DNA from 3 places in the Brevundimonas sp. EAKA genome. Region 3 is predicted to be linked to each of the others. Evidence: predicted binding sites of a transcription regulator. Region 3 holds the regulator's gene; each other region holds the start of a gene.
The links. The regulator LexA, encoded in region 3, represses DNA repair genes until DNA is damaged. The targets are predictions, from matches to a motif close to ATGTTCNCNANNTGTTCT.
Positions count from the first base shown of each region.

Region 1: a site for LexA is predicted at 2,821-2,838, ahead of ER13_RS06910 (ImuA family protein). Genes of this name have one in related genera too.
Region 2: a site for LexA is predicted at 5,934-5,951, ahead of recA (recombinase RecA). Genes of this name have one in related genera too.

Region 1 is NZ_JMQR01000033.1:19,484-26,317, forward strand. Features, by position in the region: gene ER13_RS06895 (DUF2493 domain-containing protein) at 1-519, shown strand, start outside; gene ER13_RS06900 (DUF3363 domain-containing protein) at 899-2,077, shown strand; gene ER13_RS06905 (SOS response-associated peptidase family protein) at 2,091-2,669, opposite strand; gene ER13_RS06910 (ImuA family protein) at 2,868-3,626, shown strand; gene ER13_RS06915 (DNA polymerase Y family protein) at 3,541-5,061, shown strand; gene ER13_RS06920 (DUF3732 domain-containing protein) at 5,074-6,834, opposite strand, start outside.
Region 2 is NZ_JMQR01000041.1:19,398-26,231, forward strand. Features, by position in the region: gene ER13_RS07945 (PQQ-dependent sugar dehydrogenase) at 1-200, shown strand, start outside; gene ER13_RS07950 (hypothetical protein) at 261-482, shown strand; gene ER13_RS07955 (acetyl-CoA C-acetyltransferase) at 754-1,959, shown strand; gene ER13_RS07960 (3-hydroxyacyl-CoA dehydrogenase NAD-binding domain-containing protein) at 1,976-4,168, shown strand; gene recA (recombinase RecA) at 4,752-5,831, opposite strand; partial or broken gene ER13_RS18650 (peptidase M20) at 6,001-6,834, opposite strand, start outside.
Region 3 is NZ_JMQR01000023.1:21,540-28,373, forward strand. Features, by position in the region: gene ER13_RS05320 (ComEC/Rec2 family competence protein) at 1-2,053, shown strand, start outside; gene lexA (transcriptional repressor LexA) at 2,034-2,735, opposite strand; gene trpC (indole-3-glycerol phosphate synthase TrpC) at 2,859-3,653, opposite strand; gene trpD (anthranilate phosphoribosyltransferase) at 3,650-4,687, opposite strand; gene ER13_RS05340 (aminodeoxychorismate/anthranilate synthase component II) at 4,704-5,294, opposite strand; gene ER13_RS05345 (hypothetical protein) at 5,383-5,589, shown strand; gene trpE (anthranilate synthase component I) at 5,586-6,834, opposite strand, start outside.

The DNA.
Region 1 (6,834 bases), on a different contig from region 3:
GAGGTCTGGACCGCCTGGCGGGGATCACGGCGCGGCACCCATCTGACGGCGGCGCAGCTGGAGGCGAAACAGGCGATCCGGGCGATCCGGAATCGTCGGTCCGGAGAGGCCGATCCGGGCGGTCCGGTCGTCGCCTTCCGGGGCGCGCCGATGGCGGACACGGCCGAGGACGCCGGGCGGATCTTCGACGCCCTCAACTGGGCTAAGGGGGAGTGGCCGGACATGGCTCTGGCGACGACCGGGGCGAAAGGCTCCGAGAAGCTGGCGATCAAATGGGCCCAGCAGAAGGGGGTGAAGCTGATCCTCGCCCGGGCGGATTTCGACAGGAACGGAAAGGCGGCTCCCTTCCGGGCGAACGACGAGTTGATCGCGCTGGAGCCGGAGGTCTGCCTGACCCTGGTCCATTCGCTGGCCGGGGTGCGGGAGGATCAGCGGCCGTTCGGACCGGCGCTCAACCTCGGCCAGAAGGCGATGGAGAACGGGCTGCGGCACGTGCCCATCAAGGCCCGGGCCGCCTGAGACATCACGATCTGGATCAATGACCCGCTCGGCTTCGGCCGGGCGGGATTTTTCTTGTCATCCGGCGGACCCGAAGCGGTCTGAACGCCGGGGTCGCCTGGGTCTTGCCGAGGTTTGATCGGCTGTGTTCACTGTTGGAGAGGCTGGTTGGAAATCGTCAGATTGAGGGCTTAGGGCAAGATAAAAGAGGGGTTTTGGCCTTCTGTTTTCCTGAGCCCGGGCAGACACTTGCGAGGATTGCGGAGACCGACGTCGACTTGCGCTGAGTTGACGCCTGATTCCGCGACGACGACAGGCCGGAGCCCCGATCATGCAGGTCCGAACCGCCATTGAGGTACGCCTCGCCCAAGCGTCAAAGGATGACGTCTCGACCTTGAAAGTGCGCCTTCCGCAGAGGTTGAAGTCGGACAAGACCAGCGTCCGGATCGCCATGTTCCAGAGGCTCGCGGCCTCGCGCCTGTTCGCCTACGGGGACCGCGCCGGGTGTCTGCGCGCGGCCCAGAACCGCTCGGGTCGTCCCTTCCGTCTCGACGTCCGGCAGCGCGTCACGGTCAAGGCGCTGGTGTCCCGGCACATGGGCAAGGGGTTCGCCCGGGGCGCGGCGCTCGCCGCCCATATCGCCTATCTCGGCCGCATGGGCGCGGGCGAGGACGGCGAGCGCGCGGCCTTTTTCGGACCGGTGCGTGAGAGGGTCGATCCGACCGGCGCCACGGAGTGCTGGGCGAAGGACAGGCACCATTTTCGCTTCATCATTTCACCCGAGCACGGCGATCGGATTTCGGACCTCCAGGGCTTCGCCAGGGAGGTCATGTCGAGGGTCGCCGACGACCTTGGAGAACCGGGTCTGAACTGGATCGCCGTCTGCCATTTCGACACCGACCAGCCGCACGCCCATGTGCTTGTGCGCGGCCGGAGAAGCGACGGCCGGGACCTCGTGATTCCGCGCGACTACATCGGCTACGGCTTTCGCGCCCGGGCCCAGGAAGTGGCCCAGGAGCGGCTCGGCGACCTCAGCCGTCAGGACGCCGAACGGCGGGTCTGGCGTGAGACCGAGGCCGACCGGTTCACCGCCTTCGACCGCCGTCTCCTGGCAGCTGCGGACAACAACGGCTGTGTCGATGACGGGATCGGGGGCACTGACGCCTGGACGGCGCTGACCCGGGGACGGTTGCGCCATCTGGAGACCCTGGGCCTCGCCGAACGAACAGGGCGGCGCTTCCGGCTGGCCCCGGATATGGAAGCCCGACTTCGGAGGCTGCAGCTCTCGAAGGACGTCATTCGCACCCTCAACCAACGGCGTCTTGACGGCGCGCGGTCGGCGGAACAGCTGGGCAAGGCGCCGGTCCAGGGCAAGGTCGTGAAGACCGGCTTCCACGACGAACTGGGCGGCTCCGCCTATGTGGTGGTGCGCGCCGCTGACGGCTCCGAACACTATGGGCGGCTGGGTGTCGGCGAGACCCCGCCAACCGTGGGAAAAGCGGTCACGCTTTCGCTCGATGCGCGCGGCTTCGCCCAGGTCCTCAGCGGCAAGCATCTGGGTCAGGATCTGGGTCGGTGACGATTTGCCGAACTCATGCCGCTTCCGGGAAGACCTTCTCGACAGACAGGCTGCCTTCCGGCAGGGGGCGCAGCAGCTCGGCCTCGGGTTTGCGCAGGTCCAGCCAATCGAGGGCCGCATCGGGTCTCAGCAGGACGATCTGGCGGTCGTGGTAGGGGGCGATGTCCGGTCCCGGCTCGGTGGTCAGCATGGCGAAGGCGCCGTCTCGAACCAGGCCGGCGACCCAGAAGATCGGCGCGTCGGCCATGGTGAACCGCCACTTGGTCTTGCGCTTCTGACCCGGCTCGGCATCGGTGAACTCGAAGAAGCCGTCGGTGGGGATCAGGCAGCGGGTGACGCCGTCGAAGGATCGACCGTCGGATCGGAAGTTGAACACGGGTCTTCCCTGTGGCGACTTCCAGGCCCAGGGCGACACGATCAGCTGCGAGCCATCGGGGCCTCGCGTGATGATGGGCGCCCGGTCGCCGATACGGATCGAGGCCATGGGTCCGAAGTTGGGCATGCCGCCGGGAAAGACGAGACGGTCGCCGGTTCGGTTGAAGGTCTCGATCACCTCGTCGAACGGCAGGATGAGCTGATACTCGTTGCACATGCGGACCTCCGTCTACCGCCCCATTGATCGCCGACTTCGCTGAAAAAGCCAGCGGCGACCGTCCCTGGCCGTCCTGGCGCGCGGTCCACAGGTCGTCCGGCGAAGGGGATAAGAGATGAGCGAAGGTTGACTCTTCGCATCATACAGAACCAGAACATTACAGGAACATTCATCAGCCTTGGGAACAGGAGGCTTCTCATGCGCGCCCGCCTGCCTGCCGGGCTCGACATCCTGCGCGATCGGATCCGCGCCCTTGAACAGGGCGGCCGGAACACCACCGGGGTGTTGCCCTTCGGCGTGAAAGATCTCGATCGCCATCTCCCCAGCGGCGGTCTTTCACTGGGCGCCGTTCATGAGATCGCAGGCGGCGGCGAGGAGGCCGTGGACGGCGCCGCAGCCGCCCTGTTCGCCGCAGGCATCGCCGCCCGGCGGCCCGGCCAGGTGTTGTGGTGCGTAACCCGCCCCGACCTCTTCGCACCGGCCCTGCGTCAGGCCGGTCTGGGGCCGGACCGGGTGATCTATGTCGAGGCCGGGGACGAGCCTTCCCTTCTCGCCTGTTTCGAGGAAGGCCTTCGTCATCCCGGTCTGGCCGCCGTCGTGGCCGAGACCGCCCGCCTCAGTCTCGTCGCGTCCCGACGGCTGCAACTGGCCGCCGAAGACTCGGGCGGCCTGGGTCTGGCGGTGCGCCGATGGCGACGGGCTTCGGAAGCCGCCGACTTCGGTCAGCACACCGCCTCCGCCACGCGCTGGCGCATCAGCCCGGCCCCCTCCTCGCCCTTGCCCGTGCCCGGCGTGGGGCGGGCGCGCTGGTTCGTCGAACTCATCCGTTGTCGCGGCGCCGAGGCCGCGGATTTCACCTTGGAAGCCTGTGATGAGACGGGTCGTCTCGCTCTACCTGCCGAACTGGTCCGTCGATCGTCTGCGACGCGGACTGGCGGACGTCGCGCCGCCGCCTGAGCTTCCCCTGATCCTCGCGGGTCGGTCCGGGCGCCGTCGGATCGTGCTCGCCGCCAACACGGCGGCGCTGGCCCAGGGCGCACGCGTCGGCATGGCGGCGACCCAGGCTCAGGCCCTCATCCCCGGCCTCGACGTTCGGGTGGCGGATCCGGCGGGCGACGAGGCCGCGCTCGGTCGTCTCGCCGTCTGGGCCATGCGCCGGTACGCCCCCGTCTGCCAGCCCGATCCGCCGGATGGCCTCGCCATCGACGCCACCGGGGCCGCCCACCTTCAGGGCGGGGAGGCCGCCATGCTGGCGGACATGATCCTACGCCTGAAGGAGGAAGGCATTGAAGCCGACGCCGCGATCGGTCCGACCTATGGCTCCGCCCATGCCGTGGTCCGCTTCCGACGCGCGCACCGTATGATCGCGGCCGACGCCGTCGACGCCGCCATCGCAGGATTGCCGCTGGCGGCGCTGCGGCTTCCGGAGGCGTTGATCGCGCATCTGCACCGGATGGGCTTCGACCGGATCGCCGACGTCGCACATCGGCCTCGCGCGCCTCTCACGCTCCGGTTCGGTCATGACCTCGGCCGTCGCATCGACCAGGCCTACGGGCGTGTGGACGAGCCGCTCGTCCCGGTCGAGGCGCCGGAGATCCCGACGGTGTCGCGGGTGTTCGGGGAGCCGATCGGCGCGCCGGAGACCCTCGAGCGCCATGTCACGGCGCTCGCCTCGGAACTGTGCGCGGCGTTGGAGATCCTGAGCCTGGGAGCCAGACGGCTGGACTGGTTGTGCGTCCGTGTCGACAACCGGGTCGAGGCGCAGAGGGTGGGCCTGGCCCGACCGACCCGGGATGCGGCCCGGCTGTCGCGCCTGCTGACCGACCGGATCGAAAAGATCGATCCGGGGTTCGGCATCGAGCGCATGACCCTGTCCGCAGTCCAGGCCGAACCCCTCGATTGGCGGTGGGGCAAGAGCGCCTTGGGCGAGACCGAGGGGCCAGACCTGTCGGATCTCGTCGATATGCTGTCCAACCGCATCGGCGCCCAGCGCCTGTATCGACTGGTCCCGGTCGAGAGCGACGTGCCCGAGCGCTCCGTCGGCAAGGCGCCGCCCCTTTCTGTCGCTCCGGTTCTGGACTGGACGCCGGATTGGCCGCGTCCCGCACGCCTGTTGAAGCGGCCCGAGCCCGTCGAGACCATGGCCCTGCTGCCCGACAATCCCCCGACCCACTTCACATGGCGAGGCGTACGGCGTCGGGTAGTCCGCGCGGACGGCCCTGAAAGGATATTCGGAGAATGGCGACGGCGGGACGCCGAGGTCTGGGCCGTTCGTGACTACTTCCAGGTTGAGGATGAGGTGGGGCGGCGGTTCTGGTTGTTCCGGGCTGGCGACGGCGAAGATGGTCGGACGGGGTCGCAAGCCTGGTTTATCCATGGACTGTTCGGGTGATCGATTGTCGCGTCAATCCGGGGTCACCTCGTTGGGCGCGTCGGGAGCGGCCTCGTCGGCCAACCAGTGCGAGGGGATGAGGAAATCGGCCTCGCCGCGCCAGTTGGCCACCTCTTTGACGCCCTCGATGTCGCCCCATGCATGATGGTCCGCATGATCCAGCACGATGATCTGCAGGCGGGAGTTGAACGACCCGTGCGCGCGAGCGAGGCTCGCGAAAATCTTGCGCGTACTCTCCAGATCGCCGAGCCGACCTTTGCGCCCACGAGCGGCGCCAATCGACTCTCCAGGCTCGTCAAGATCGGCTTCGCCGGTGACGATCTGTTCGAAGGTGTCGCTCGGGAAATAGACCTGGCTCGGCTGATCTATGACGAGGAAGGTCGGCACCGGATTGTTCTGGAGACGATTGAGGAAGACCCCGTGAAGCGCGAGCAGGGCGGCGAGATGGTAGGCCATCCAGTTCTCGCCGCTGCCGATTTCCCAGAGAAAATCCGCGCCCTTGGCGCCCTCGCGTTCGAACCGGAGATTCAGCTCGCGCTCATCGAGCATGGGCCGGCCTTCGGCGCCTTCGATCCCGAGATGCTCGATGAAGCGGACGATGTAGCTTGAGATACGGGCATGGACGTCCGAAGCGCGGCGGCGGCGTTCTTCGTCGTTGCCTTGCCGCTCGATATCCCGGATGTCGCCGCGAAGTTTGGCGACCTGGGCCTCCAGACCCTCGTCACCCTGGATATCCCCGAGCATGCGCAAGGCCTGTTCGGTCGATCCGATAAATCTGAAGATGTTCTCCAGGCTCTGCGACTGGCCGCGTTCCTTATCGACCTGCGCCTCGAACTCGCGTCGGGTGCGTTGCAGGGCCTGAAGATCGTTTTCCGCCTGAAGCAGGGAGCCCTGAACAGCGATAAGGTCACGATCAACCATAGGCCGAGCGGTCGTCGCGCCAGTCGAGAGGCTCTGCAGCTCAGCGATCGGGTCGTTCAGTTCCTCCAGGGCGTCTTTCGCCGCTTCGGTGTCCGATCCACACAGAACGCAGGACTCTCCCGCGACATGAGCCTTGAACCAGCCGACACCTTTCACGCTCGCCGACTGCTCAGCCAGCACATCGGCATAGTCGACCACCGCTCGGGAAAGGCTGCGCAGCTTGCGTAGGCGACGCCGTTCGGCGCCGATCTTCTGGTCGAGCGCCTGCTCCTGACGACGAATGTCGTCCAGCCGGGTCACCGCAGCCGTGACCCGGCCAGGAGCGGCGACAGATTGACCGCCGGCGGCGACCACCTCGGCGAGCACCGAGAGCAGCCCGCGCAGGTCTCCGGGCGGCTCTCCGGGCGGCACGAGACTGAGCTCCTGGGCGCGGAAGAAGGCGCCGCGTGCGTTTGCGCTCCAGTTGTCGATGGCGTTGCGCCGGGTCCGCAGCTCTGTCTCGACCTTGCGTAATTCGTCACGCAGCAGCCGAAGGCGATGGAGTCTCACCAAGTCTTCGTTGGTCACGATCCCCAAAGCGAGAGGCAGCACGTGGCGCAAGGTCTCGCGATGCTCCGAAGAGTCCGCCTTGAAGAAGAGCGTGTAGGGATTGGCCACGACATGTTGTGGCAGAAGGTTGAAGGCCGCCAGATCGCGGAAACTCGCCCGCCCGCCGAAGCCTTTGTCCTTCTCCGGATCGAGCGCCAGATTGGACAGGCCGGAATAGATGTCGAGCAGCGCTTTAAGACGCGCGACGTTGGAGTTCGCCGCCGGGCGCATGGGCAGGGGCTGCTCCACCTCAGGCCCCTGTTG
Region 2 (6,834 bases), on a different contig from region 3:
GCGATCTGCTGGTGGCCGGTCTGAAGGAGAAACATATCGCCCGGCTGGTGATCGAAAATGACCGCGTCGTCGGCGAGGAGCGGCTGCTGACCGACCTGGGTGAACGCGTCCGGGACGTGGCCGTGGGACCGGACGGCGCGGTCTGGGCCATCACCGACGAGGACGACGGCAAGCTGGTCAGGCTGGCGGTCGCGCAGTAGTCTGGCTGCGCCGGGGGGCAGGACCGGAACGCCGACGCGTTTCGGAAGACAGGAGACACCATGCGCACCCTCTTCTTCGCCATCCTGATGACTGCACCACTGATGACCGCCTGCGCCTCGACCGGCCAGGCGAACACCTATCAGGAAGACCTCAAGCGGCTCGAGGCCGCATGCACCGAGCGTCAGGGCATTCTGACCCCGACCGGCCTGCAAAGCGGCCGACCCGAGACCGAATACGCCTGCCGCATCACGGGCGGCGCTAGCCGCATTCCGCCGCGCTGACGGGCCACCGGAGCCGGCCCGACCCGCGCAACCGTGACGGTCGCGGCCGGCTTAGTGCGCGCCTTAATGTCTGGCGCGACCTCCGACCTACCCCCATCTGGATTTGTGCGGCCCCGTCGCCGCGGCCGTTCACGCGGCTTATTACTTGACGTTGACGTAAACGTAGGGTTCTTGGCGTTCGAGCTTAGACCCGTCCTTTCCCCGACCGTCGCGCGACGCCCAATCCCCATCGGGCGCCGCGCGCAGGGGCCAAAAATGGAGACTCACGCCCATGGCTGACGCCTATATCTACGACGCCGTCCGCACCCCGCGCGGCAAGGGCAAGAAGGACGGCTCGCTGCACGAGATCACCGGCCTCAGCCTGGCGACCCAGGTTCTGGAGGCCCTGCGCGACCGCAACGACCTGGACACCTCCAAGGTCGACGACGTCATCCTGGGCTGCGTCACCCCTGTGGGCGAACTGGGCGCCGACATCGCCCGCACGGCGGTGCTCTCGGCCGGCTGGTCGCAATATACCGCTGGGGTTCAGGTCAACCGTTTCTGCGCCTCGGGCCTGGAAGCCGTGAACATGGCCACGGCCAAGGTGAAGTCCGGCGAGGCCGACTTCGCCGTCGGCGGGGGGGTCGAGGCCATGAGCCGCGTGCCCATGGGTTCGGACATGGGCGCCTGGCCGACCGATCCGTCGTCGGCCTTCCCCACCTATTTCGTGCCGCAGGGCGTGTCGGCCGACATGATCGCGACCAAATACGGCTTCAGCCGCGACGACGTGGACGCCTATTCGGTCGAGAGCCACAAGCGCGCCGCCCAGGCCTGGGCCGAGGGCCGGTTCAAGAACTCGGTTCTGGCGGTCAAGGACCAGCTGGGCCTGACCATCCTGGACCGTGACGAGACCATTCGTCCGAACACGGACATGCAGACCCTGGGCGGCCTGAACCCCTCCTTCGCCATGATGGGCGAAATGGCCTTCGACAGCGTGATCAACCAGCGCTACCCCGAGGTCGAGCGCGTCAACCACGTCCATACCCCCGGCAACTCGTCCGGCATCGTCGATGGTTCGGCCGGCGTGCTGATCGGTTCGCTGGAAGCCGGCCAGGCCCTGGGCCTGAAGCCGCGCGCCAAGATCCTGGGCGGCGCCTCGATCGGCTCGGAGCCGTCGATCATGCTGACCGGCCCGGAATATGTGACCCGCAAACTGCTGGGCAAGCTGGGCATGACGCCCGACGACATCGACGTGTGGGAGCTGAACGAGGCCTTCGCCGCCGTCGTGCTTCGCTACATGCAGGCCCTGAACATCGACCACGCCAAGATGAATGTGAACGGCGGCGGCATCTCGATGGGCCACCCCCTGGGCGCCACCGGCGCCATGATCACCGGCATCGCCCTGGACGAGCTGGAACGCTCGAACAAGTCGACGGCCCTGATCACCCTGTGCATCGGCGGCGGCATGGGCACCGCCACCGTCATCGAACGCGTCTGATCCGGAGCGAATGACTATGGAAAACTTCAAGATCGACATCGACGCCGACGGCATCGCCGTCATCGCCTTCGACGTGCCGGGCCGTTCGATGAACACCCTGACCTCTTCGGTGATGAAGGAAATCCCCGAGCTGGTCGAACGCATCAAGACCGACGAGTCCATCAAGGGCGCCGTCATCACCTCCGGCAAGGCCTCGGGCTTCTGCGCCGGCGCGGACCTGGGCGACATGGCCGGCGGCGTCCTGTCGGGCGGCGGCGACCTGCAGAAGGCTTTCGACGCCGGCTGGAAGCTGAACGGGGCCTTCCGCGCGCTGGAAACCTGCGGCAAGCCTGTGGCGGCGGCGATCAACGGCCTGGCCCTGGGCGGCGGACTGGAGTTCACCCTCGCCTGCCACTATCGCGTGGTCGAGAACGACAACAAGATCCAGCTGGGCCTGCCCGAGATCAAGGTCGGCCTCTTCCCCGGCGGCGGCGGCACCCAGCGCCTGACCCGCCTGGTCGGCGTCCAGAACGCCATGATGGCGATGAGCGAAGGCAAGTCCTTCCGCCCCAACGACGCCAAGGGCGCCGGCATCGTCCATGAGGTCGTCGAAAAGGGCCAGTCGGTCGAGGTCGCCAAGACCTGGATCAAGAACGGCGGCAAGGCCGTGCAGCCGTGGGACGACAAGTCGTTCAAACTGCCCGGCGGCGGCCCCTATCACCCGGCCGGCATCCAGAACTTCATGGTCGGCAACGCCATGCTGCGCAAACAGTCCTACGGTAACTATCCGGCCGTGGTGAACCTGATGAAGGCCGTCTACGAAGGAACCCAGGTTCCGATGGATGCGGCCCTGCGGATCGAGACCCGCTATTTCATCAAGACCCTGATGACGCCCCAGGCCCAGGCCATGATCCGCAGCCTGTTCCTGTCCAAGCAGGAACTGGACAAGGGCGCCGTGCGTCCGGCCGACGTGCCCAAGTCCGATCCGAAGAAGGTCTCGGTCCTCGGCGCCGGCATGATGGGCGCGGGCATCGCCTATGTGCAGGTCATGGCCGGGATCGAGACGGTGCTGATCGACCAGACCCAGGAAGCCGCCGACAAGGGCAAGGCCCATGTCGAGGAACTGCTGAAGAAGCGTCTGTCGCGTGGTCAGATGACTCAGGACAAGTTTGACGCCACCCTGGCCCTGGTCACGGCGACGACCGACTATGACCACATCAAGGGTTCGGACCTGGTGGTCGAGGCCGTGTTCGAAAGCCGCGAGATCAAGGCCGACGTCACCAAGCGCGCCGAGGCCCAACTGGCCGAGGGTGCCGTGTTTGGCTCCAACACCTCGACCCTGCCGATCACCGGCCTGGCCGAGGCCTCGGTTCGGCCCGAGGACTTCATCGGCATCCACTTCTTCTCGCCCGTCGACAAGATGATGCTGGTCGAGATCATCCTGGGCGAGAAGACGGGTCAGGCCGCCATCGCCAAGGCGCTGGACTATGTGCTGAAGATCAAGAAGACGCCGATCGTCGTCAACGACAGCCGCGGCTTCTACACCTCGCGCTGCTTCTCCACCTTCCTGATGGAAGGCATGGCGATGCTGGAAGAAGGCTACGGCCCGGCCCTGATCGACAACGTCGGACGCATGACCGGCATGCCGCGCGGCCCGCTGGAGATGCACGACGACGTCGCCCTGGACCTGTCCTACAAGATCGCCAAACAGACGGCGCTGGACCTGGGCGACAAATATGTCCCGTCGGAAGGCGCCGACATCGTCGCCAAGATGGTCGAGGGCGGACGCTACGGCCGCAAGAACGGCAAGGGCTTCTATGACTATGATCAGAAGCCCAAGACGATCTGGAAGGGACTGAGCGACCTGGCGCCGACCACCAAGGGCATCGACAAGCCCGAGGAGGCGACCGCCTTTGCCCAGATCGACGAGCTGAAGACCCGCCTGCTGTATCGCCAGGCGGTCGAGGTCGCCCGCTGCTGGGAAGAGGGCGTCATCGACGACCCGCGCGAAGCCGACCTGGGCGCCATCCTGGGCTGGGGCTTCGCGCCCTGGACCGGCGGCCCCATCAGCATGATCGACGGCATCGGCCTGGCCCAGTTCGTCGAGACGGCGGACCGCCTGGCCGCCACCTATGGCGACCGGTTCAAGGTCCCGCAGCTGCTGCGCGACATGGCGGCCAAGAACGAGACCTTCTACGGCAAGTTCGCCCCGGAGAAGGCCGCCGCCTGATCGGTTGCGGACATCGTAGAACGACGGAACGGGCGGCCTTCGGGTCGCCCGTTTTGGTTAGATAGCCACGCAGCAACCCATACGCGTGTCATGTTCACGCGATATGATGCGGTCAATCCAAACGTTCACTGGCCACCATGTTTGCTGTTCAATTCATCCTATCGATCGCCACCCTGATGGCCACCATGACCTTGTTTCCCCTGGCTGGACGCCTGGAGGCTGACGCAAGGCGACATGGAAATAGACTTCAACCGCCCTCGTCCCTGGCCAGTTACGAGCGTGGTCGTCTCGTCATTTACTGGATCCTGGGTCGGGCGCCGTCTCCAGACGTGCCGGTCGGGAGCAAGGCTGCGGTCTGGCTGGCGCGCGCCTTAATCGTCGCCAACAGCCTTGTCGGACTATTTGGCCGGTATCTCGCCCAATGACGGCATAAATCCACGCTCGGCCGCCTGGGCCTGGCGGATATGGTGATCCCAAAAAAGACCCGCCCGACACGAGGTCGGACGGGTCGCTCCGCCGTCCCTCGCGGGGTCGGTGGCGGGTCGCTTGGGGCGACGGAGTGTCTAGGAAGGCGAGACGGTCGTCAGCCTTCGAGATCCTGGCCTTCGTCCGGCTCGGGCGTGCCCAGCAGTTCGTCGGCGATCTTGCTGGTCGAGGCCCGCACCGCCTTCTCGATCGAGGCGGCGATGTCGGGGTTCTGTTTCAGGAATTCGCGCACATTCTCGCGGCCCTGACCGATCCGGGTCGAGTCATAGCTGAACCAGCTGCCCGACTTCTCGATCACCCCGGCCTTGACGCCCAGGTCGATGATCTCACCCAGTTTGGAGATGCCCTCGCCGTACATGATGTCGAAGATGACCTCGCGGAACGGCGGGGCGACCTTGTTCTTGACCACCTTGACCCGGGTGGTGTTGCCGACCACCTCATCGCGGTTCTTGATCGCGCCGGTGCGGCGGATGTCCAGACGCACCGAGGCGTAGAACTTCAGCGCATTGCCGCCTGTCGTCGTCTCGGGCGAGCCGTACATGACGCCGATCTTGTGACGGATCTGGTTGATGAACAGGACGATGCAGTTCGACTTGGAGATCGAGGCGGTCAGCTTGCGCAGCGCCTGGCTCATCAGACGCGCCTGAAGGCCGGGCAGGCTGTCGCCCATCTCGCCCTCGATCTCGGCGCGCGGGGTCAGGGCGGCGACGGAGTCGACGACCACGATGTCCACAGCGCCGGAGCGCACCAGGGTGTCGACGATCTCGAGCGCCTGTTCGCCGGTGTCCGGCTGGGACACCAGCAGATCATCCAGGTTCACGCCCAGCTTCTGGGCATAGCCGGGGTCCAGCGCGTGTTCGGCGTCGACGAAGGCGGCGGTGCCGCCGGCCTTCTGAACCTCGGCCACGGTGTGCAGGGCCAGGGTCGTCTTGCCCGAGGATTCAGGGCCGAACACTTCGATCACCCGCCCGCGCGGCAGGCCGCCGATGCCCAGGGCCATATCCAGGCCCAGGGATCCGGTGGACACCGAGGGGATCACGTCGGCGACCCCGCCCTTGCCCAGTTTCATCACCGAGCCCTTGCCGAAGGCGCGATCGATCTGAGCGATCGCCGCCTCCAGGGCCCGTTGCTTGTCGCCGTCTTCCTTGCCCACCAGTTTCAAAGCCGCCTGTGCCATTGCCTTCGTCTCCCTTGCCATGATTCCCGTCAGAAGCTTGGGAGAGACCCGCCATGGACCCGCCCCCGTTTTTGTGAGGCCGACTATGTGCACGGTTTGTTCCAGTTCACAAGATGTTCTCATCCGGAACCGATGAGAACATCCGAATCCTACGTCCGATTTTGACGGATCAAGGAACGGCGACCGGCGCCTCAGCGGCCGGCTCGGCATGGCGGGCCGCCAGGGACAGGCCGCAGCCCAGGATCAGCATGGCCGCCGCCAGCCCGGCCAGGGTGTGGCGCGCGCTTCCCCCACCCGGGGCCAAGGGCCGGGCCAGGGCGACGATCAGCACGGCGATCAGGCCCAGCGCGCCTGGCTGGTCCATCCCCACGCCCAGGAAGACGAAATGGCCCAGCCCCGCCAGCCAGCCGCCGACGACCCCGGTGGCAACCGCCGCGGGCGCCAGGGCGGCCCACCGCTCCAGCCGCGCCCCGATCCCCGCCGCCAAGGCCGCTGCGCCGGCCGCCGCCAACCCGGTCCAGACGAACAGCAAGGCCGCCTCGGGCGCCAAGGCCTGAACCAGCCCGCCCAGGATCAGCACCAGGACGACGGCCCCCAGCCAGCCGCCCCAGACCGTCTCGTCCTCGCCGCCAGGCCACAGGCTCAGACCCACGGCGACCAGGGCCGCACCCAGCACCACCGGATCGAACCCGCCCAGGCCCGTGGCCAGAACCGCCGCCGCGGCGATCACACACGCCAGCAGACGCCGCCCGATCAGGGCCCGCCCCGCCAGCAGGGCGAACATCACCCCCAGCACGGCCAAGCCTACGCCCGCCTCCATCCAGGGCAGGCGGCGCAGCAGGACATAATAGGTCTCGGCCGACTCGATCCGGCCGCCGACCGGCCCGGCCAGAACCCGCACCGCCTGGGCCACGACGATCCCGGCGGCCAGCAGCCAGACGCCCCCGCTCAGCCCCTTGCCGAACTGACGCAAGGTCAGGCCCGTGGCGTGACGCGCGCCCCA
Region 3 (6,834 bases):
GGCGCCGGTGGCCTTTGGCGGAGGCGGGGCGATCTATTTCGCCCTGCGGTCGGAGCCGGCCCTGTGGCCGCTGCTGCTCGGGGCGATCGTCTCCGGCGCGGGCTGGATGGCGGCGCGACGACGGGGATGGGCGCGGCGCCTGACCTGGCCGCTGATGATGCTGGCCTGTCTGTCCGGAGGGTTGGCGGCGGCCAAGATCCGCACGGAGATGGTGGCGGCGCCCATCGCTCCAGCCCTGGGCGAAGCGACGGTGATCGAGGCCTGGGTGGTGGATGTGGACAGCCCCGGCCAGAGGGGCGCGCGGATCGTGGTCGCGCCGGTCTGGATTCGGGGGCTGGCGCCGGACCAGACGCCGGTTCGGCTCAGGGCCACGGTGCGGGGCGACCCGCCCCGGCCCGGCGAAGCGGTCCGTCTGTTCGCCATTCTCAATCCGCCGCCCGCGCCGGCCAGCCCCGGCGCCTATGACTTCGGCCGCAACGCCTTTTTCCAGGGCATGGGCGGGATCGCCTTCGCCCTGGGGGAGACGCGACGGCTCGACCTGCCGTCGGCGCCGTGGCGCCTGCGCCTGGAAATGGCGGTGAACAGCGCCCGCTACGCCCTGGCCGAACGGATTGTGGCGCGGTTGGGCGAGCGGACGGGCGGGATCGCGGCGGCCATGACCACCAGCCATGAGACCTGGATCAGCCAGGAGGACATGGACGTGATGCGGGATTCGGGCCTGGCGCACATTCTGTCGGTGTCGGGCCTGCACATGGCCATCGTCGGCGGCTTCGTCTTTTTCGCGGCCCGACTGGGCGTGGCGGCCTGGCCGTGGCTGGCGTTGCGGGTTCCCGGCAAGAAGGTCGCGGCCCTGGCCGGACTGACGGCGGTCGGCGCCTATCTGGTCGTGTCGGGCGCGCCGCCGCCGGCCGAGCGGGCGGCGATCACGGCCTCCATCGCCTTTCTGGCCATACTGCTGGATCGGCAGGCGGTGACGATGCATGGCCTGGCTGTGGCGGCCTTTGTGGTGTTGGCCATCCAGCCCGAGGCCATCGTCACGCCGGGCTTTCAGATGTCCTTTGCGGCCACGGCGGCCCTGGTGGCCCTGGTCGAGGTCTGGCCGCAGCGGATGCGAGAGATTTCGGCGCCCTGGCCGATCGTGGCGGCGCAGAGGTTCGGCGGCTGGTTGACGGCGGCGGTGGCGGCCAGCGTCGTGGCGGGACTGGCGACCGGGCCGTTCGCCATGCAGCATTTCAACCGCACGGCCATGTACGGGCTTCTTGCCAATCTGGGCACGGCGCCGGTCGCGGATTTCGTCCTGATGCCGGCTCTGGCTCTGGGAGCGGCGTTGGAGCCCTTGGGCCTTGGCGGGCCTTTCCTGTCCGTGGCGGGGTGGGGCGTCGATCTGATGCTGGCGATCGGGGGCTGGACCGCCCGTCTGCCGGGCGCGGTGCGGACAGTGGCTAGCGCGCCGGACTATGTTCTGCCCATCGCCTTTCTGGGGGTGTTGTTCGTCTGTCTGTGGCAGGGGCGGCTGAGGTGGCTGGGCCTGCCGCTGGCGGCGGCGGTTCTGGTCTGGCCCAGGGCGCCGACGCCGGATCTCTGGATCGGAGACGGGGGGACCAACGCCGCCTTTCATCGCCAGTTGGAGGCTGTCGTGATCCGGCCCGGCGTGCGCGCCTTCGCCGTCGATCTGTGGTCGCGGCGGCGGGGCCTGACGACGGCGGATCGGCCGGAGGCGGGCTGGACGTGCGACCGGTCTTCCTGTCGGCCGGAGACGCCGGAAGCCGGGCCGGTCGCCCTGTGGTGGGGGCGGGACGCGCCCGACACGGATCAGATGACCGACCTGTGTCGGGCGGCGTCCGTCGTCAGCGTGCGGGCTGCGGTCGTCGCCCTGCCAGCCTCATGCGACGGCCGTCTCGTGGTCGACGGCGTTGATTTCACGCGCGGCGGGGCGGTGGAGCTGTGGCGCGACGGATCGGACCGCTGGAAGGCGGTGTGGACGGCCGACGTGCGCGGGGATCGACCCTGGGCGCGTCAGCCGGATCCGGACGTCAGTGATAGCGGCGCATGAGGCCGACCAGCTTGCCCTGAACCTCGACCTGGTCGGGGCCGAAGATTCGGGTCTCGTAGTTGCGGTTGGCGGGTTCCAGGGCGATGGAGCCGCCCTTGCGACGCAGACGCTTCAACGTGGCCTCTTCGCCCTCGACCAAGGCCACGACGATCTCGCCGTTGTTGGCCGTGTCGCCGCGACGGATGACCACCAGATCGCCGTTCAGGATGCCGGCCTCGATCATCGAGTCGCCCTCGATCTCGAGGAGGTAATGATCGCCCTTGCCCAGCATGGATTCGGGCACCGACAGGCGCTCCTGCTCGTGCTGGATGGCGGCGATGGGGGTGCCGGCGGCGATCTTGCCCAGCAGGGGCAGTTCGCGGGTGTCGTTGGCGGCCGAGACCGCAGCGGGGCGTGGCGCGCCGCCGCCGCCTTCGATGACGTCGGGCTTGAAGCCGGCCCGGCCGCGCGGTGCGCCGGCGGTGGCCTGTTCCGGCAGTTTGGTCACTTCCAGGGCGCGGGCGCGGTGGGCGAGGCGGCGGATGAAGCCGCGTTCCTCCAGCGCCGTGATCAGCCGGTGGATGCCCGACTTGGACGCCAGATCCAGCGCCTCCTTCATCTCGTCGAACGAGGGGGAGACGCCGGTCTCCTGGATCCGTTCGTGGATGAACATCAGCAGTTCGTGCTGCTTGCGCGTGAGCATCGCCAGGCCCTCATAAGCCCTTTCCTCGAATCGGAACGGGCCGTGAACATTGACGATGTTCTGTAAGTGTTCCTTCCTAATGTCAACTTAACGGCGTCGCTTCACCGCGCGCGTCGGGTTGAATCAGGCGGCCAGCAGTTTGCGCGTGGCGGCTTCGACGTCGGCCTGACGCATCAGGCTTTCGCCCACCAGAATGGCCTGGGCGTGGGCGGCGGAGACGCGTGCGACGTCCTCGGGCGTGGAGATGCCGCTCTCGGCGACCAGCAGGGCGCGGACGGGGCTGAGCATCGACAGGCGCTCGGTGACCTCCAGATCGACCTCGAAGGTGCGAAGCGAGCGGTTGTTGATCCCCACCAGATCGCCGCCCAAGGCGCAGGCGCGCGCCATTTCGGCCTCGTCGTGGGTTTCGATCAGGGCGTCCATGCCGAATCGTTCGGCCTCGGCCAGCAGTTCGGCGGCGAGCCGATCGTCGATCATGGCCAGGATGATCAGGATACAGTCGGCGCCCAGGGCCCGGCTCTCGGCCACCTGCCAGGGATCGACCAGGAAGTCCTTGCGCAGGCAGGGCAGGGCCGTGGCGGTGCGGGCCTGGCCCAGATAGGCGTCGTCGCCCTGGAAACTGGGGCCGTCGGTCAGGACCGACAGGCAGGAGGCGCCGCCGGCCTGGTAGGCGATGGCCAGGGCGGTCGGGTCGAAGTCAGGACGAATCAGGCCCTTGGACGGGCTGGCCTTCTTGATCTCGGCGATCAGGGCGGGGCGGCCGGTGTCCTCGACAGTCCGGTCCAGAGCGGCGCGGAAGCCGCGCGGCGCCGAGGCGGCCCGGGCCAGGGCCTCGATGGCGTCCTGGGTGGTCGCGGCCTTGCGGGCGGCGACATCCTCGCGCTTGTAGGCGGCGATGCGGTCCAGGACGTCGGTCATGCTTTGTCTTCGGTATCCAGCGGCGTGGAGGTGATGCGGGCCAGACGCTCCAGCGCCTGGGCGGCCCGGCCGTCGTCAATGGCGGCGGCGGCGAGGGCGGCCCCTTCCGCGAGGTCGGTCGCCCGATCCGACACCACGAGGGCGGCGGCGGCGTTCAGCAGGACGATGTCGCGATAGGGGCCGGTCTGACCCGCCAGCAGGGCGCGCAGGGCCGCGGCGTTCTCTTCGCCGTCGCCGCCGCGGATGGCGTCGATGGAGGCGCGCGGCAGGCCGGCGTCCTCGGGCGTGACCTGGAAGCGGCGGACGGCGCCGTCCTTCCATTCCGCCACTTCCGTCGGGCCGGAGGTGGCCAGCTCGTCCAGGCCCTGGCCATGGACCGTCCAGGCGCGGGTCGCGCCCAGCCGGCCCAGGACCTCGACCAGGGGCTCGAGCAGGCGGGGGGCATAGACGCCCATGACCTGGCGTTTCGCCTGGGCCGGGTTGGACAGCGGGCCGAGCAGGTTGAAGACGGTGCGGAAACCGATCTCTGCCCGGACCGGCCCGACGTGGCGCATGGCGCCGTGATAGGCGGGGGCGAACAGGAAACAGATTCCGGCCTCGTCCAGCGCCTTGCGCTGCTGATCCGGGCTGGCCGCCAGATTGACGCCCAGGATCGACAGGACGTCGGAGGAGCCGGATTTCGAGGAGATGGCCCGGTTGCCGTGCTTGGCGACCTTCAGGCCCGCGCCGGCCAGGACCAGGGCGGCGGCGGTGGAGATGTTGTAGGTGTGCTGGCCGTCGCCGCCGGTGCCGCAGGTGTCGATCACCTCGTACGGATGGTCCAGCGTCAGGGCGGCGTCGCGCATGGCCTGGGCGAAAGCCGCGATCTCGTCCACCGTCTCGCCCCGAATCCGCAGGGCGGTGACGGCGGCGGCGACCTGGGACGGGGTCGGCTCGCCGCGCAGGCAGGCGGCGAAGAAGTCGTGCGCCTGCTCGGACGTCAGGGGGTGACCCTCGACCAGGCGGGCGAGGATCGGCTTGAACCCGTCAGCCATGATCAGGCCGCCACGATCAGGCGGCCGCGAGGCGCTTCACGCCGGCGATCTCGAGGAAGTTGGCCAGCATGTCGTGGCCGTGTTCGGTGGCGATGGATTCCGGGTGGAACTGGACGCCATGGATCGGGCGGCTGCGGTGCTGGAGCCCCATGATCTCGCCGTCGGCGGTCCAGGCGGTCACTTCGAGGCAGTCGGGCAGGGTTTCGCGCTTCACGGCCAGGGAATGATATCGGGTGGCGGTGAAGGGCGAGGGCAGGCCGGCGAAGACGCTCTTGCCGTCGTGCAGGATCGGCGAGGTCTTGCCGTGCATCAGGGTCTTGGCGCGGATCACGTCGCCGCCGAAGGCCTGGCCGATGGCCTGGTGCCCCAGACAGACGCCGAGGATCGGCATGGAGGCCGGGGCGCTCTCGATCAGCGGCAGGCAGACGCCGGCCTGATCCGGCGCGCAGGGGCCCGGCGAAAGCAGAACGGCGGCGGGGTTCAGCGCCCAGGCCTCGTCCGCCGTCAGGTCGTCGTTGCGCACCACATGGGTCGGCGCGCCCAACTCCGCGAGGTAGTGGACGAGGTTGTAGGTAAAGCTGTCGTAGTTATCGACGACGAGGATCATGATCTGGCTTCTAGGCGTGACAAGCCGCCGCGCCAAGCGTGCGCGGCGTTAAAGCGCATCTTAACATTGGCGGGGGCAGATGGGTGTCGTGAAACTCAGCGCCGAAAAAGACATCGCCGACAAGATCGCCGCCGCCAAGGCGAAGCTGGTCGTGGTCGAACCCAAGCCGATCAGCCCCTATGCGGCCCTCGGCGCCGCCGCCCTGGCCGCGACGGCGGCCGTAGTCATGGCTGGGGTCGTCGTGTTGGGGCCGGGCGTCCGGTTTGACGAACCCCCGGCGACCTACGGGCCCTAGCGATTGCCGGTGCGGAAGCGCCAGGCGTCGTCGGCGGCCCGCATGGGGGCGCGGGCCTTGTGCCGGGTCTCGGCGTATTCGGCTGCTGGATCGCTGTCGGCGACCACGCCGGCGCCGGCCTGGACGAAGATCTGATCATCGGCGAACAGGGCGGTGCGCAGGGTGATGCAGATGTCCGCCTCGCCGCCCGCCGAAATATAGCCGACGCCGCCGCCGTAACCGACGCCGCGCTTCTCGGTCTCCAGCTCGTCGATGACTTCCATGGCCCGCACCTTGGGCGCGCCCGACAGGGTGCCGGCGGGAAGGGCGGCCAGCAGGGTGTCGACGGCGTCCAGTTTCGGATCGGCCTTGCCGCGCACATTGGAGACGATGTGCATGACCTGGCTGTAGCGTTCGACGACGAAGCTCTCGGTCACCTCGACCGTGCCCGGCGCGGCGACGCGGCCGACGTCGTTGCGGCCCAGGTCCAGCAGCATCAGATGTTCGGCCCGCTCCTTGGGATCGGCCAGCAGCTCCGCCTCCAGGGCCTTGTCCGCCTCGGGCGTGGCGCCGCGCATACGGGTTCCCGCCAGCGGCCGGATAGTGACCTGGCCGTCCTTGAGCCGGACCAGGATCTCCGGGCTGGACCCGGCCAGCTGGAAGCCCTCGAAGTTCAGGTAGAACAGATAGGGCGACGGGTTCTGGCGACGCAGGGAGCGGTAGAAGGCGAAGGGATCTTCGGTCCAGGGGGCCGAGAAGCGGTGGCTGAGCACGACCTGGAAGATGTCGCCGGCGGCGATATAGTCCTTGGCCCTGGCCACCATCTCGCCGAAGCCGGCCTCGTCCACGGGCGAAGCGAAGGTCGGGGCGGGCGTCGGCTGCGGCGCGGCGCGCACCGGCAGGGGGTCGCGCAGGCCCGTCTCGAACGCGTCCAGCCGGGCGACGGCGGCGTCGAAAGCCTCACGCGGCGCGGCGCCAGCGTCGGGATAGGCGGCCGAGACCAGGATGATCTCCTGCCCGACGGAATCGAAGATGGCGACCAGGGACGGACGGGTGAGCACGGCGTCCGGCAGATCCAGCGGATCCGGATTGGGCTCGCCCAGCGGCTCGAGCAGGCGCACCATGTCATAGCCGAAGACGCCGAACAGACCGGCGGCCATCGGCGGGAGGTCCTGCGGCAGGTCGAACTTCGACGCGGCGATCAGGGCGCGCAGGGACTGAAGCGTGGGCAGGGGCTCGGCTATGAACCGCCCCTCGACCACCGCC